DNA from 3 places in the Cetobacterium sp. ZWU0022 genome. Region 3 is predicted to be linked to each of the others. Evidence: riboswitches for the same ligand, from Rfam matches in the RefSeq annotation. Region 3 holds a riboswitch; each other region holds the start of a gene.
The links. A riboswitch is a leader RNA that binds a small molecule or an ion and turns the genes downstream of it on or off. The one in region 3 is predicted to bind lysine.
Positions count from the first base shown of each region.

Region 1 (4,294 bases), on a different contig from region 3:
TTTTAGGAGCTCTTCTGATTTTAGGATCAAATTTTTGAATCTCTAAAGGAATATCAGCAGCAGTTAATTTAATAGTCATCGCATTGAAAATTTCTTGATTTAACATAATCTCCTCCAGTAAATAAAATATATTTAAGAACAGTAATTTATTACCTCATAAAGTCATAAAAATAAAATATATTCTATATAGAATTAGAATTAAAAAAATATACTGTATAAATAAAAATAAAAAAAGTGAAAAAATTTTTTCAAAAAAAGATTGACATTTTCATATCAAATCTGATATTATCATTTCAAATAAAAAATTAAAGGAGGAAAGCAGATGACTATGAGAAGGATTTTAAGGACACAAACTAGAATTAACAAAAAGAATATATTTTTGTGTGCCCTAAAAAACAATCTCATTAATGTTGTTATGCTATAGATTTTTTATTATTCTATAAAGTTACAATTGTATTTTGAGTCAGTGTTTTGATAGCACTGACTTTTTTTATACTCAAAAATAAAATATATAAAAAATAAAAATTAGGAGGTAAGTATTATGAAAAAGATGTTATCAGTAGTTTTATTTTGTATTATGGGAGTTTTAGGTTTTGGAAATGATGTTTTATATGTGGGAACAAATGCGGAGTTTGCACCATTTGAATATATGGAAAATGGTGAGATAGTTGGATTTGATATTGATTTAATAAATAAGGTCGGAGAAAAAATAGGAAAGGAGATAAAAATAAAAAACATAACATTTGATGGACTGCTTCCAGCACTTCAGACAAATAAATTGGATTTAGTCATTGCTGGAATGACTATGACAGCTGAAAGAGAAAAGTTTGTAGATTTTTCAGATGATTATTTTGTAGCTAATCAAGTGATAATAGTACCTGAAAAGGATTCAACTATTGCAAATCTAGATGCATTAAAAGGGAAAAAAGTGGGAGTAGTATTAGGATATACGGGAGATTTGATGGTTTCAAAAATTGAGGGTATAGATAAAATCCAATACAATTCAGCACCGGGTGCAATCATGGCTTTAAGTTCTGGAAAGATAGACGCTATGATTCTTGATTCAGCACCAGCAGGAAGCTACATATCACAAAATAAAGGGTTGAAAGTTGTAAAAATTGATGCAGAAGAGGAGAAGTATGCTATAGCTGTTGCTAAAGGGAAAAAAGAGCTTGTAGAATCGATAAATAAAGCTTTAAAAGAGATAAAAGAAGAGGGAACTTACGACAAACTTATTATAAAATATTTTAACTAGGGAGGATATTAATGAAAGAAAAGGTTATTTTAGCGTACTCTGGGGGATTAGACACATCGGTTATAGTACCTTGGTTAAAGGAAAATTATGATTACGAGGTTATAGCTGTTGCTGTGGATGTTGGACAAAAAGAGGATTTTAAAGCCATTGAAGAGAAAGCTTATGTGACAGGAGCATCAAAATTTTATTTGGTGGATAAAGTAGAGGAGTTTGTAAATGATTATATATTTCCAACTCTGAAAGCTGGTGCAATATATGAAAATAAATATCTGCTAGGAACTTCTATGGCAAGACCAGTAATAGGAAAAGCCTTAGTAGAGATAGCACACAAAGAAGGAGCGAAATATATTTCGCACGGGGCAACAGGAAAAGGAAATGATCAGGTTAGATTTGAATTAGCTATAAAGGCTCTTGATCCATCTTTAAAGGTAATAGCACCGTGGCGTATTTGGGATATAAAATCTAGAGAGGAGGAGATAGAATATTTAGAGAAAAAAGGGATAACTCTTCCATTTCATAAAAAATCTCCATACAGTAGAGATGAGAATCTTTTTCATGTGAGTCACGAAGGGTTTGATTTGGAATATCCATCAAAAGAGCCAAATTTTGAAAATGTTTTACAATGGGTAAAAACTTTAGAAGCTGCAAACGAGAAGAGTGAATATATAACTTTAGAGTTTATTAAAGGAGTTCCTGTAGCTTTAAATGGAGAGAAGTTATCAGGTGTTGAAATCATAAAAAAACTTAATAAAATAGGATCAGAGCATGGAATTGGTGTTTTAGATATGGTCGAAAATAGATTGGTTGGAATGAAATCAAGAGGAGTCTATGAAACGCCAGGTGGAACGATTTTATATTTTGCACATGAAGAGTTAGAAAGATTGTGTTTAGATAAAGATACCTACCAAGAGAAAGTAAAACTTTCTCACGATTTTTCAAAATTAGTTTATAATGGGCAGTGGTTTACAACTTTAAGAGCGGCAATATCAGCTTTTATAGACGTTACACAGGAGTTTGTGACAGGTGAAGTGAAATTAAAATTGTATAAAGGAAATATAATTTTAGCAGGAACAACATCACCATTTTCATTGTACTCAGAGGAGTATTCAACGTTTGAAAAAGATAGTGTTTACAACCAACAAGATGCAGAAGGATTTATAAATCTATTTGGTCTACCGATTAAGATTGAAGCCTTACTAAGAAAAAAGTTTTGACATTCTAAAAAAAAAATGATATTCTACCTTAAATTAATATTTTGATAGAGGTTGCGAAATTCAAAAGTAAACAAACTAAGATTTAGTAGGTCAAAGAGGTTTGTTGAAAGGGAAGTTCGCCGAAGTTCAACTTTTTCTACTAGAAAGATGAGCTGGGTGTATAAAGAAGATTTATACAACTGTCACCGAAATGGTGTTGTGCTATCGTAGATTATTATTTTAAGCTAACATAGTTGAAATGAGTTTTTCAGGCGATAGTTATTTTTTTGACTATCGTTTTTTTTATTATAATGTCATCGGAGGAGGAACTAATGAGAGTAGTAAAAAAATTTGGTGGAAGTTCAGTTGCAACAACAGAAAAAATAAAAAATATAGCTATGGATATAGCTAAAAATTATAAAGAGGGTGATGAAGTTGTAATTGTAGTTTCAGCAATGGGTAAGACAACGGATGCACTTATAAAGTTAGCTAAGGAGATATCGGATACCCCTGATGTAAGAGAACTAGATTCTCTTTTATCCACAGGAGAGCAGCAAACAACATCTCTTTTGAGTATGGCTTTAAAAGAGCAGGGGTGTAAGGCAATATCTTTAACAGGAGCTCAAGCAGGAATTAGAACTGGTGGAGTTCATACAAAAAATAAGATAGAGAGCATAAAGATAGATAGAATAGAAAAACATCTAAAAGATGGAAAAGTAGTTATAGTTGCGGGGTTTCAAGGTATAAATGATAATGGTGATGTAACAACTCTTGGAAGAGGAGGATCAGATACGAGTGCTGTAGCTTTGGCAGCAGCTTTAAAATGTGATTGTGAGATTTATACAGATGTTACCGGAATATTTGGAGTAGATCCTAGAGTTTATAAAAATGCAAAAAAACTAGAAAAAATTTCATACGAGGAGATGATGGAGATGGCAAATTTAGGAGCTGGTGTAATGGAGACAAGAGCGGTTGAGATAGGAAAAAAGTATGGAGTTAGAATATATGTTGGGCAAACTTTAGGGGTTGAAACAGGTACATATATTTGTGATAGTAGTGAGATAATAGAGAAAAAAGCTGTGACTGGAATATCTATAAATAAAAATGTTATAATGGTAAATCTAGAGAATTTTTCAGGAGTACCTAAAAATGTAGCTACTGTTTTTAATAATCTGGCAAAGCATAGTGTAAATGTAGATATGATATCACAAAATGAGGTTCAGAATATAAAAGGAAGTATAGGATTCACTTGTCCTTTAACAGATGATCACTTTCTAAATAACTCATTAGAGGATATTAGAAAAGAGATTCCTGCAATAGAAGTTACAAAAAGAACGGGAGTTGTAAAAATATCTTTAGTAGGAATAGGAATGATAAGCAACTTTGGAGTAGCAGCAAAAGTATTTGAAGTTTTAGCAGATATAGATGCAGCGTTTTATCAGTGTACAACATCAGAGATTTCAATATCGTTAATCATAAAAGAGGATGAAGCGGTAAAAGTAGTAGAAAGACTAGCAGAAGTATTTTCAATATAATAGGAGGATAAAGCAATGTATAATATAGCGATAGTTGGAGCGAGTGGATTAGTTGGAGGAACATTTTTAAAAGTTTTAGAGGAGAGGGATTTACCGATAGATAATTTATATCTATTTGCATCAGCTCGTTCAGCAGGAAAAGAGGTTATTTTTAAAGGAAAAACTTTAGTTATAGAGGAGCTAATTGAAAATAGTTTCGATAGGGATATAGATATAGCACTATTTTCAGCAGGAGGAGATATTAGTAAAAAATTTGCACCTATTGCGAGTGAAAAAGGTGTAGTTGTGGTTGATAATAGTAGTGCTTGGAG
Region 1 covers NZ_JRJZ01000089.1:27,190-31,483, reverse strand. Annotated here, with positions in the region: gene L988_RS07810 (urocanate hydratase) at 1-106, opposite strand, end outside; gene L988_RS07805 (basic amino acid ABC transporter substrate-binding protein) at 542-1,255, shown strand; gene L988_RS07800 (argininosuccinate synthase) at 1,267-2,469, shown strand; lysine riboswitch at 2,507-2,681, shown strand; gene L988_RS07795 (aspartate kinase) at 2,781-3,983, shown strand; gene L988_RS07790 (aspartate-semialdehyde dehydrogenase) at 3,999-4,294, shown strand, end outside.
Region 1: linked by a shared signal. The riboswitch ahead of L988_RS07795 (aspartate kinase) and the one ahead of L988_RS10215 (Na+/H+ antiporter NhaC family protein) in region 3 are both predicted to bind lysine.

Region 2 (4,294 bases), on a different contig from region 3:
CCCCACCTGCTCCTTCCTCTCCGGCTTGAAATATGAATACTAAAGATTTTTGTAATTTAACACCTGAGTTTATTAATTTTTTTATCTCTTGAATGAATGTTAAAAGCATTGCAGCATGACCATCATGACCACAAGCGTGCATCATACCATCTATTTTAGATTTAAATGGATTGTTACTCTCTTCTTTTAAAGGTAAAGCATCAATATCAGCTCTGAAAGCCAAGCAAGAATCAATTGTACCAGGAATAAAAGCTACAGTACTCGTTCCAATAGAATGATACTCAACACATTCCTCATCTAAAATTTTTCTAATATACTCAGAAGTTTGAAACTCTTTTAAAGCTATTTCAGGTATTGTATGAAGATAATTACGATGTGTATTAAGATTGTTTAACATAAAATCACTCCCTCACTATTTATTATTTTAATTAATACCATATTTCTTATGTTTTTGTCATATTTATATTATGAATGAGTTAGATAAAAATAATATAGTTGTATAATTTATACTCAAGTAGTACACTGATTTAAAACAAAAAAATGGGAGGGGTTTAAATGGAAAAAATTGGTGTAGAAAAAAAACACAGAATTTTGGATTGGATAGAAAAAGTTGGAAATAAAATTCCACATCCATTTATGTTATTTTTCTTTTTAAGTGTATTTATTATTTTGCTGTCAGCACTTTTGAGTAGTTTTGGAGTTCAAGTTGTAGATCCTGTAAAGAATGAAGTTGTTAAAGTAAAAAATCTTTTTTCTGGTGAAGGTATTAATTTTATGCTTCAGAATACAATTAAAAATTTTACTGGTTTTTCTCCGTTAGGATTAGTTTTAGTAATGACTCTGGGAATTGGATTAGCTGAACATGTGGGTTTAATTTCAGCTTTTATGAGAAATACAATATTAAATAGTTCACCAAAAGTTATTACATTTATGATTATGCTTATAGGTATTTGTGGAAATATAGCATCTGATGCTGCGATAGTAGTAGTCCCGGTGATTTCAGCATTTATATTTTGCTCATTAGGAAAACATCCACTAGCAGGGATAGCGGTTGGGTATGCTGCAACAACAGCGGGATTTAGTGCTAATTTGATAGTGGCGGGAACTGATGCCTTATTAGCAGGAATTTCAACAGAGGCTATGAAAATAGTAAATCCAAGTATAACAGTTTCGGTTGTAGATAACTGGTATTTTATGGCAGTTTCGACATTTCTATTAGCTATTGTAGGAACAGCAATAACTGAGAGAGTAGTAGAGCCTAGATTAGGAAAGTATACAGGTAAAAAAACTATAAAAAGAGAAGAGGTTACTATTTTAGAGAAAAATGCTTTGAAAAAAACAGCAATAAATGTTGGAATATATTTGGTTCTTTTAGTAGCAATAGTTTATCCTAAAAATAGTTTTTTAAGAAACCCAAATACGGGATCTTTATTGAACTCACCACTTTTGAATTCGATTATTCCACTTTTATTAATATTATTTTTAGTTGGTGGAATAACGTATGGTAAAGTAGTTGGAAATATAAAGGAGATGTCAGATATCCCGAGATATATGACAATGGGAATGAAAGATATGGCGAGCTATATAGTTTTGGTATTTATGATAGGGCAATTTATAGCTTATTTTAATTGGAGTAAATTAGGTTTTGTTTTAGCTGTAGAGGGTGCGGATTTGCTTAAGAACTTAAATTTAAGAGGGATACCTCTATTTATAATGTTCATATTACTTTCAGCATTTATAAATCTTTTTATAGGAAGTGGGTCTGCAAAATGGGCGTTGCTAGCACCAATATTTATTCCAATGTTCTATATGTTAGGATATAATCCAGCATTAACTCAGATGCTTTATAGAATAGGAGATTCAACAACTAATGTAATATCTCCACTTTTTCCATACATGCCAATTATATTAGGATTGACTCAAGAATATGAAGAAGATTCAGGAGTGGGAACAGTTATATCTTTAATGCTACCATATACTATAGCTATGTTGATTATGTGGATAATTTTAGCAATAATTTGGGTATATTTTAGCATACCTTTAGGACCTGGAGTTGTAATAAAAATTTAAAAAATATATAAAAAAACTTGCTTTTTATTTTTTTTAATGTTACTATTCATTCAATTTAAGAGAATTTTAAGGTAGAGGAGCGAACAACAAAAGTAAGTTAGTAGAGCTAGACAAAGCATTGAAACTAAATGAAAGGGAAGTTTGCCGAAATAAAAGTTATGTCAAAAACTTTTATTGGGTATATAGATAATATCTATATAACTGTCATTAGTATATCTAATGTTGTGCTATCCGTTATTTGTAATATTATAAAATTTACAAAAAACTGCCTATTTTATTTTTATGGGGCAGTTTTTTTATTTAAAAAGGAGCGCAGAAAATGTTACAGTTAAGTAGAGTGAATGAAGTTTTTAGTTTTTTAGGTCCAGTGACCGATTTTTTATGGGAGTTTCCAAGAAATTTTGAGTTTTATAAAAATATTCCTTTAGTAGGAAATTTTACGTTAGCGATATTATTGCTAATGGGATGTGGAATGTATTTTACAATGAGATTAAAATTTGTTCAAATAAGATATTTTAAAAGAAGTTTGCAGATTTTAAAAAATAAAAGTAGCAATCAAGTTGGAATCTCACCAATGGCGGCATTTTTATTGAGTAGTGCAACAAGAATAGGGCCTGGAAATATAATGGGTGTTACAGGAGCCGTATTAGCAGGAGGCCCAGGAGCACTATTCTGGATGTGGGTGAGTGCATTTTTCGGAATGGCAACAAGTTTTGTTGAAGCAACCCTTGCACAGATATTTAAAGAAAAAAATGAGGATGATTATGTAGGAGGAATAGCGTACTACGGAAGAAAACTTCTAAATAATAGTAAGTTAGCAGGATTACTAATAGCAGGTTCTTATATCTTCTATGCTTTATTTACTCTTCCGTCACAAGTTTTCCATATGTTTACAGCATTTGGAAGCTTAGCAGGTCAGATTACAGGAGCAGTTTATACTAGAACAGATAACGTCTATATAGTTATAGGAGTATCTATAATTATATTTACCTTTGGAATAATTTTTGGTGGAATAAAAAGAGTTGCAGCAGTAACTGATTTCATAGTACCAATAATGGCAGTTTTATATTTTGGAGTAGCTTTATTCTTGATAGCTTTAAATTTAGATAAAGTTCCATATTTCTTTTTAGCTGTTTTTAAAGGAGCTTTTAGTCCGTCAGCTTTATTCGGAGGTTCAATAGGTATAGCTTTACAACAGGGAATAAAAAGAGGATTGATGTCAAATGAGGCAGGACAAGGAACAGTGACTATGGCAGCGGCGGCAGCAGATGCAAAACATCCAGTAGAACAAGGTTTTGTTCAACAATTTGGAGTTTTTATAGATACATTTGTAATTTGTACGATTTCAGGTTTTTTAGTAATTATAGCAAGTATATGGAATTTAGATACTCAAAACTTTGAGGTTTTAAGAAGTGATAAGTTAGGATATTTCATAGAATCATTAAAGGTACTATCACCAGCATCACTAAATGGAATTATTCAATTTATAGTTTCTCTGTGCTATGGGATGTTTGCATTTTCGACTATACTAGGAATGATTGCATTTATAGATATATCGGCAACTGAGATATGCAGAAAAAAGATATTTTTAATCTCAATGAAGCTGGTATCATCTCTGATATTTATTCCGTTTGGAGTTATGTGTGTTTGGTCGGGATTGGAGTTAGATAATATTTGGGTAATAAGTGATTTTACGAATTTAGTTATGGTATTTATAAATGTACCGTTGATATTGTTAGGATTTAACTTTGCACAAAAATCATTAAAAGAGTATGAATTAAATCAATAAATTAATTTATAAATTGTACTGAATAGGAGGAGTGGGATGAAGTTTTTAGGAAGTATGAAAAATGTAGATGGTATTTTAGAAATAGGTGGGATTTCAGTAAAAAAATTGAAAGAGGATTTTGGAACACCTTTGTATATATATGATTTAGAGTTACTACAAAAGAAAATTAGAGATATAAAAAATTCATTTAAAAGTGAAAAATTTAATACAACTGTTGTGTATGCGTCTAAAGCTTATCTGTCAAAAGGAATGGCTCAAGTTGTAGATAGAGAGGGATTACATATAGATGCTGTTTCAGGAGGAGAGTTATATACAATTCTTTCATCTGGATTTCCTTCGAAAAGAGTTCATATGCATGGAAACAATAAATCTATAGAAGAACTACATATGTGTGTAGAACATGAGATAGGAAGTATAATTTTAGATAACAGATTT
Region 2 covers NZ_JRJZ01000049.1:22,839-27,132, reverse strand. Annotated here, with positions in the region: gene L988_RS05300 (M20 family metallopeptidase) at 1-397, opposite strand, end outside; gene L988_RS05295 (AbgT family transporter) at 556-2,070, shown strand; lysine riboswitch at 2,135-2,308, shown strand; gene L988_RS05290 (sodium:alanine symporter family protein) at 2,390-3,859, shown strand; gene lysA (diaminopimelate decarboxylase) at 3,896-4,294, shown strand, end outside.
Region 2: linked by a shared signal. The riboswitch ahead of L988_RS05290 (sodium:alanine symporter family protein) and the one ahead of L988_RS10215 (Na+/H+ antiporter NhaC family protein) in region 3 are both predicted to bind lysine.

Region 3 (4,294 bases):
ATTTAATTCCAATTCTTTGTATCGGAGAAAAATTAGAAGAAAGAGAATCAGGAAAAACTGCTGAAGTAAACGAAAAGCAAGTAAGAGAAGGAATGGCAGGTTTAACAGCTGAAGAGGCAGTTAAAGTTGTAGTTGCTTACGAGCCAGTATGGGCTATCGGAACAGGAAAAACAGCTACTCCAGAGATGGCTGAAGAAACTCATAAAGAGATTAGAGATGTTTTAGTAGCTATGTTTGGTGCTGAGGCAGCAGCAGAAATTACAATCCAATACGGAGGGTCAATGAATGCTAAGAATGCAGCTGAATTATTAGCTATGGAGAATATAGATGGAGGACTTGTTGGAGGAGCCTCTTTAGATGCACCAACATTTATTCAAGTTATAAAAGCAGGAGCAAGATAATCAAAAAAATAGGAGGCTTAAAAATGGCTAAAAAACCTTTAATGTTAATGGTTCTTGATGGATGGGGATACAATCCACACTCTGAAGAGAAAAATGCTATCGCAACAGCAAAACCAGAAAATTTCGAAAGACTATTTAATAGTTATCCACATACATTAATAAAAGCTTCAGGAGAAGCTGTAGGATTACCAGAAGGACAAATGGGGAACTCAGAAGTAGGGCACTTAAATTTAGGTGCTGGAAGAGTAATCTATCAACCACTTGTAGAGATTTCAAAAGAGATCAGAGATGGTGAGTTTTACGATAAAGCTAAAGTTGTAGAAGCGTTCAACTATGCTAAAGAAAATGATAAGAGCATCCACTTCATGGGACTTTTATCTGATGGAGGAGTTCACTCTCACATCAATCATTTATTCGGTTTATTAGAAATGGCTAAAAAAACTGGATTAACTAAAGTTTATATTCATGCGTTCATGGATGGAAGAGATACAGCTCCAACATCTGGATTAGAGTTCATGAAAGCTTTAGTTGCTAAAACTGAAGAGTTAGGTGTAGGAACAATAGCTTCAATCTCTGGAAGATACTTATCTATGGATAGAGATACAAACTGGGATAGAACAGAAAAAGCTTATGATGCAATCGTAGGAAAGTTACCTGTAACAAATAAAACAGCTATAGAAGTTATTGAAGAGTCTTATGCTGCAAATATTACAGATGAGTTTATAGCGCCAGCTTTATTATCAGCAGATGGAATAGTAAAAAAAGGCGATGTAATTGTTAACTTTAACTATAGACCAGATAGAGCTAGACAAATAACTAGAGCTTTTGTTGATAAAGAGTTTGTAGGATTTGAAAGAGAAGCTTTAGAGCCTAAATTCTACTGCATGAGACAATATGCAAGTACTATAGATGCTGAAGTTATCTATGAAGATAAAGATATCGTTAATACGTTAGGAGAAGTTATTTCTGCTAATAAATTAGCTCAATTAAGAACAGCTGAGACAGAAAAGTATGCTCATGTTACATTCTTCTTTAATGGAGGAAAAGAAACTGAGTTCAATGGTGAAGAAAGAATACTTGTAGCTTCTCCAAAAGTTGCTACGTATGATTTACAACCAGAGATGTCAGCTCCAGAATTAACATCTAAAGTTTTAGAGGCTTTAAACTCTGATAAGTTTGATGTTATTATAATGAACTTTGCTAACCCAGATATGGTTGGACATACAGGTGTATTTGATGCAGCTGTAAAAGCTGTTCAAGCTGTAGACAAGGGAGTAGGAGCTATCGTAAATAAAGTTCTTGAGTTAGATGGAACTGTGTTAATTACAGCTGACCATGGAAATGCTGAGAAGATGGAAGATCCAACAACTCATCAACCATTTACAGCTCACACAACTTATGAAGTACCATTTATCTACGTTTCGAATCACTTTAAAGGTGAGTTAAACCACGGTAAACTAGCTGACGTAGCACCTACGATGTTAGAAATCTTAAATATTGAGAAACCTGCTGAAATGAACGGTGTTTCTTTAATAAAAAAATAATTGACATCGCAAACAAATAATGATACTATAATTTAAAAGTTTCGAACAATTTAATATTTTAGGTAGAGGTTGCAAATAACATGAGTATTTTAAATGAGCCGGACAGGTGTTGATGTTAAAAGAAAGGGAAATTTGCCGAAATGGAGATTATGTCAAAAGTCTTTGTTGGGAGTATAGAGAATATCTATACTACTGTCACTGAGAAATCAGTGTTGTGCTATCCAAAAATTTGTGATATATTTTGCAGATTAGCTACCGTATTTTTTATACGGTAGTTTTTTTTACCTAAAATTTCAGAGGAACTAAAAAAATAACTTGGAGGTTTTAGGATGAACACAATAATTGAACTATTGAAATTAAGTCCAGTAGCAGTATTGGCAGCACTTATGTTTATGGGATATGACGCTCTTATAGCAGCACCTATAGCAACAGTTTATGCAGCACTTGTAGCAGGATTTGTAGAGAAGAAAAAAGTGAATGATATAATAGAGGCAGTAATAAATAATGCAAAAGAGATGCAAGTAGCATTCTTTATATTGATGGTAGCTTATGCAATGGCTGAAGTATTTATGTCAACTGGAGTAGGGGCTTCAATTATAAACTTAGCATTGAATGTTGGACTTACAGGAAGAACTGTAGCAGTTGTAGGAATAGTTGTTACATCAGTATTATCTATAGCAACAGGAACAAGCTGGGGAACATTTGCAGCGTGTGCACCGATATTTTTATGGCTTAACCATATTGTTGGTGGAAATATAGCTTTAACAGTTGGAGCGATAGCAGGAGGGGCATGTTTCGGAGATAATATAGGACTTATATCTGATACAACTATAGTTAGTTCTGGAATTCAAAAAGTTGAAGTTATAAAAAGAATTAGACATCAAGGATATTGGTCAGGATTAGTTTTACTTCTAGGAATAGTAGCATTCTATATTGCTGGAGTTTCGATGGGATTACCAACAACAACTGGGGATGCAGCAACAGCGATTGGTCAGATACCAGAAGAGGTTTGGACAGTTCTAGCTGAAAAGAGAGAGTCAGCAGTTACACTTTTAAATCAAGTTAAAGATGGTGTTCCAACATATATGATAATACCTTTAGTGCTTGTTTTAATAGCAGCTTTCAAAGGATTAACAACACTACTTTGTTTGTTTATTGGAATATTCTCAGCTTACGGATTGGGATTAATAGCTGGAACAGTTGAAAATACTGGAGCATTTTTAGATTTACTTTACTCTGGATTTGAAGGAGCGGGTTCTTGGGTAATTGTAATGATGATGTGGGTTGCAGCTTTCGGTGGAATAATGAAATTGATGGATGCATTTAGACCACTATCTAATATAGTAGTAAAAGTATCAAGAAATGTAAGACAATTAATGTTCTGTAATGGATTATTATCAATCTTAGGAAATGCAGGATTAGCTGATGAGATGGCACAAATAGTAACTATGGGACCAATCATTAGAGAGATTGTTGAGAAAAATGTAGAAGGTTCAGAAGAGGATATAGAAACATTAAGACTTAGAAATGCAACATTTAGTGATGCATTAGGAGTATTTGGATCTCAATTAATACCTTGGCATGTTTATATAGGATTCTACTTAGGAATTGCTCAAGCAGTTTATCCACTATACAACTTTACAGCTATGGATATTATTAAATATAACTTCTTAGCTTTAATAGCAGTTTCAACAATACTAATTGCAACATTGACAGGATTAGATAGATTGATACCAAGATTTGGATTACCAAGTGAACCAAAAGTAAGATTGAAAAAATCTACACAAACTAGCTGTGTAGCTGAAGAGGCATAGAAAATAAAAACTCTCACCATATAAAGTGAGGGTTTTTTTATTTACAAAAGGTTAGAGATGTGGTAAAATCTAAAGTAAAATAAAATTTCAGGAGGAATCTCTAAGATGATAGGTATAGGAATAGTAGGACTTCCAAATGTTGGAAAGTCAACTCTGTTTAATGCAATAACAAAAGCTGGAGCAGCGGAAGCGGCAAACTACCCGTTTTGTACAATAGAACCAAATGTTGGAATGGTAACAGTTCCAGATTCAAGATTAGATGAGTTATCAAAAATAATTAATCCTCAAAGAGTTCAAAATGCAACAGTTGAATTCGTAGATATAGCTGGTTTAGTTGAAGGAGCAGCAAAAGGTGAAGGGTTAGGAAACAAATTCTTATCAAATATCAGAACTACAGCTGCAATATGTCAAGTTGTTAGATGTTTTGAAGATGAAAATATCATTCACGTAAGTGGAAGTGTAGATCCAATAAGAGATATCGAAATAATAAATGGAGAGTTAATCTTAGCTGATATGGAAACTATCGAAAAAGCTA
Region 3 covers NZ_JRJZ01000128.1:13,634-17,927, forward strand. Annotated here, with positions in the region: gene tpiA (triose-phosphate isomerase) at 1-401, shown strand, start outside; gene gpmI (2,3-bisphosphoglycerate-independent phosphoglycerate mutase) at 425-1,945, shown strand; lysine riboswitch at 2,001-2,173, shown strand; gene L988_RS10215 (Na+/H+ antiporter NhaC family protein) at 2,275-3,759, shown strand; gene ychF (redox-regulated ATPase YchF) at 3,865-4,294, shown strand, end outside.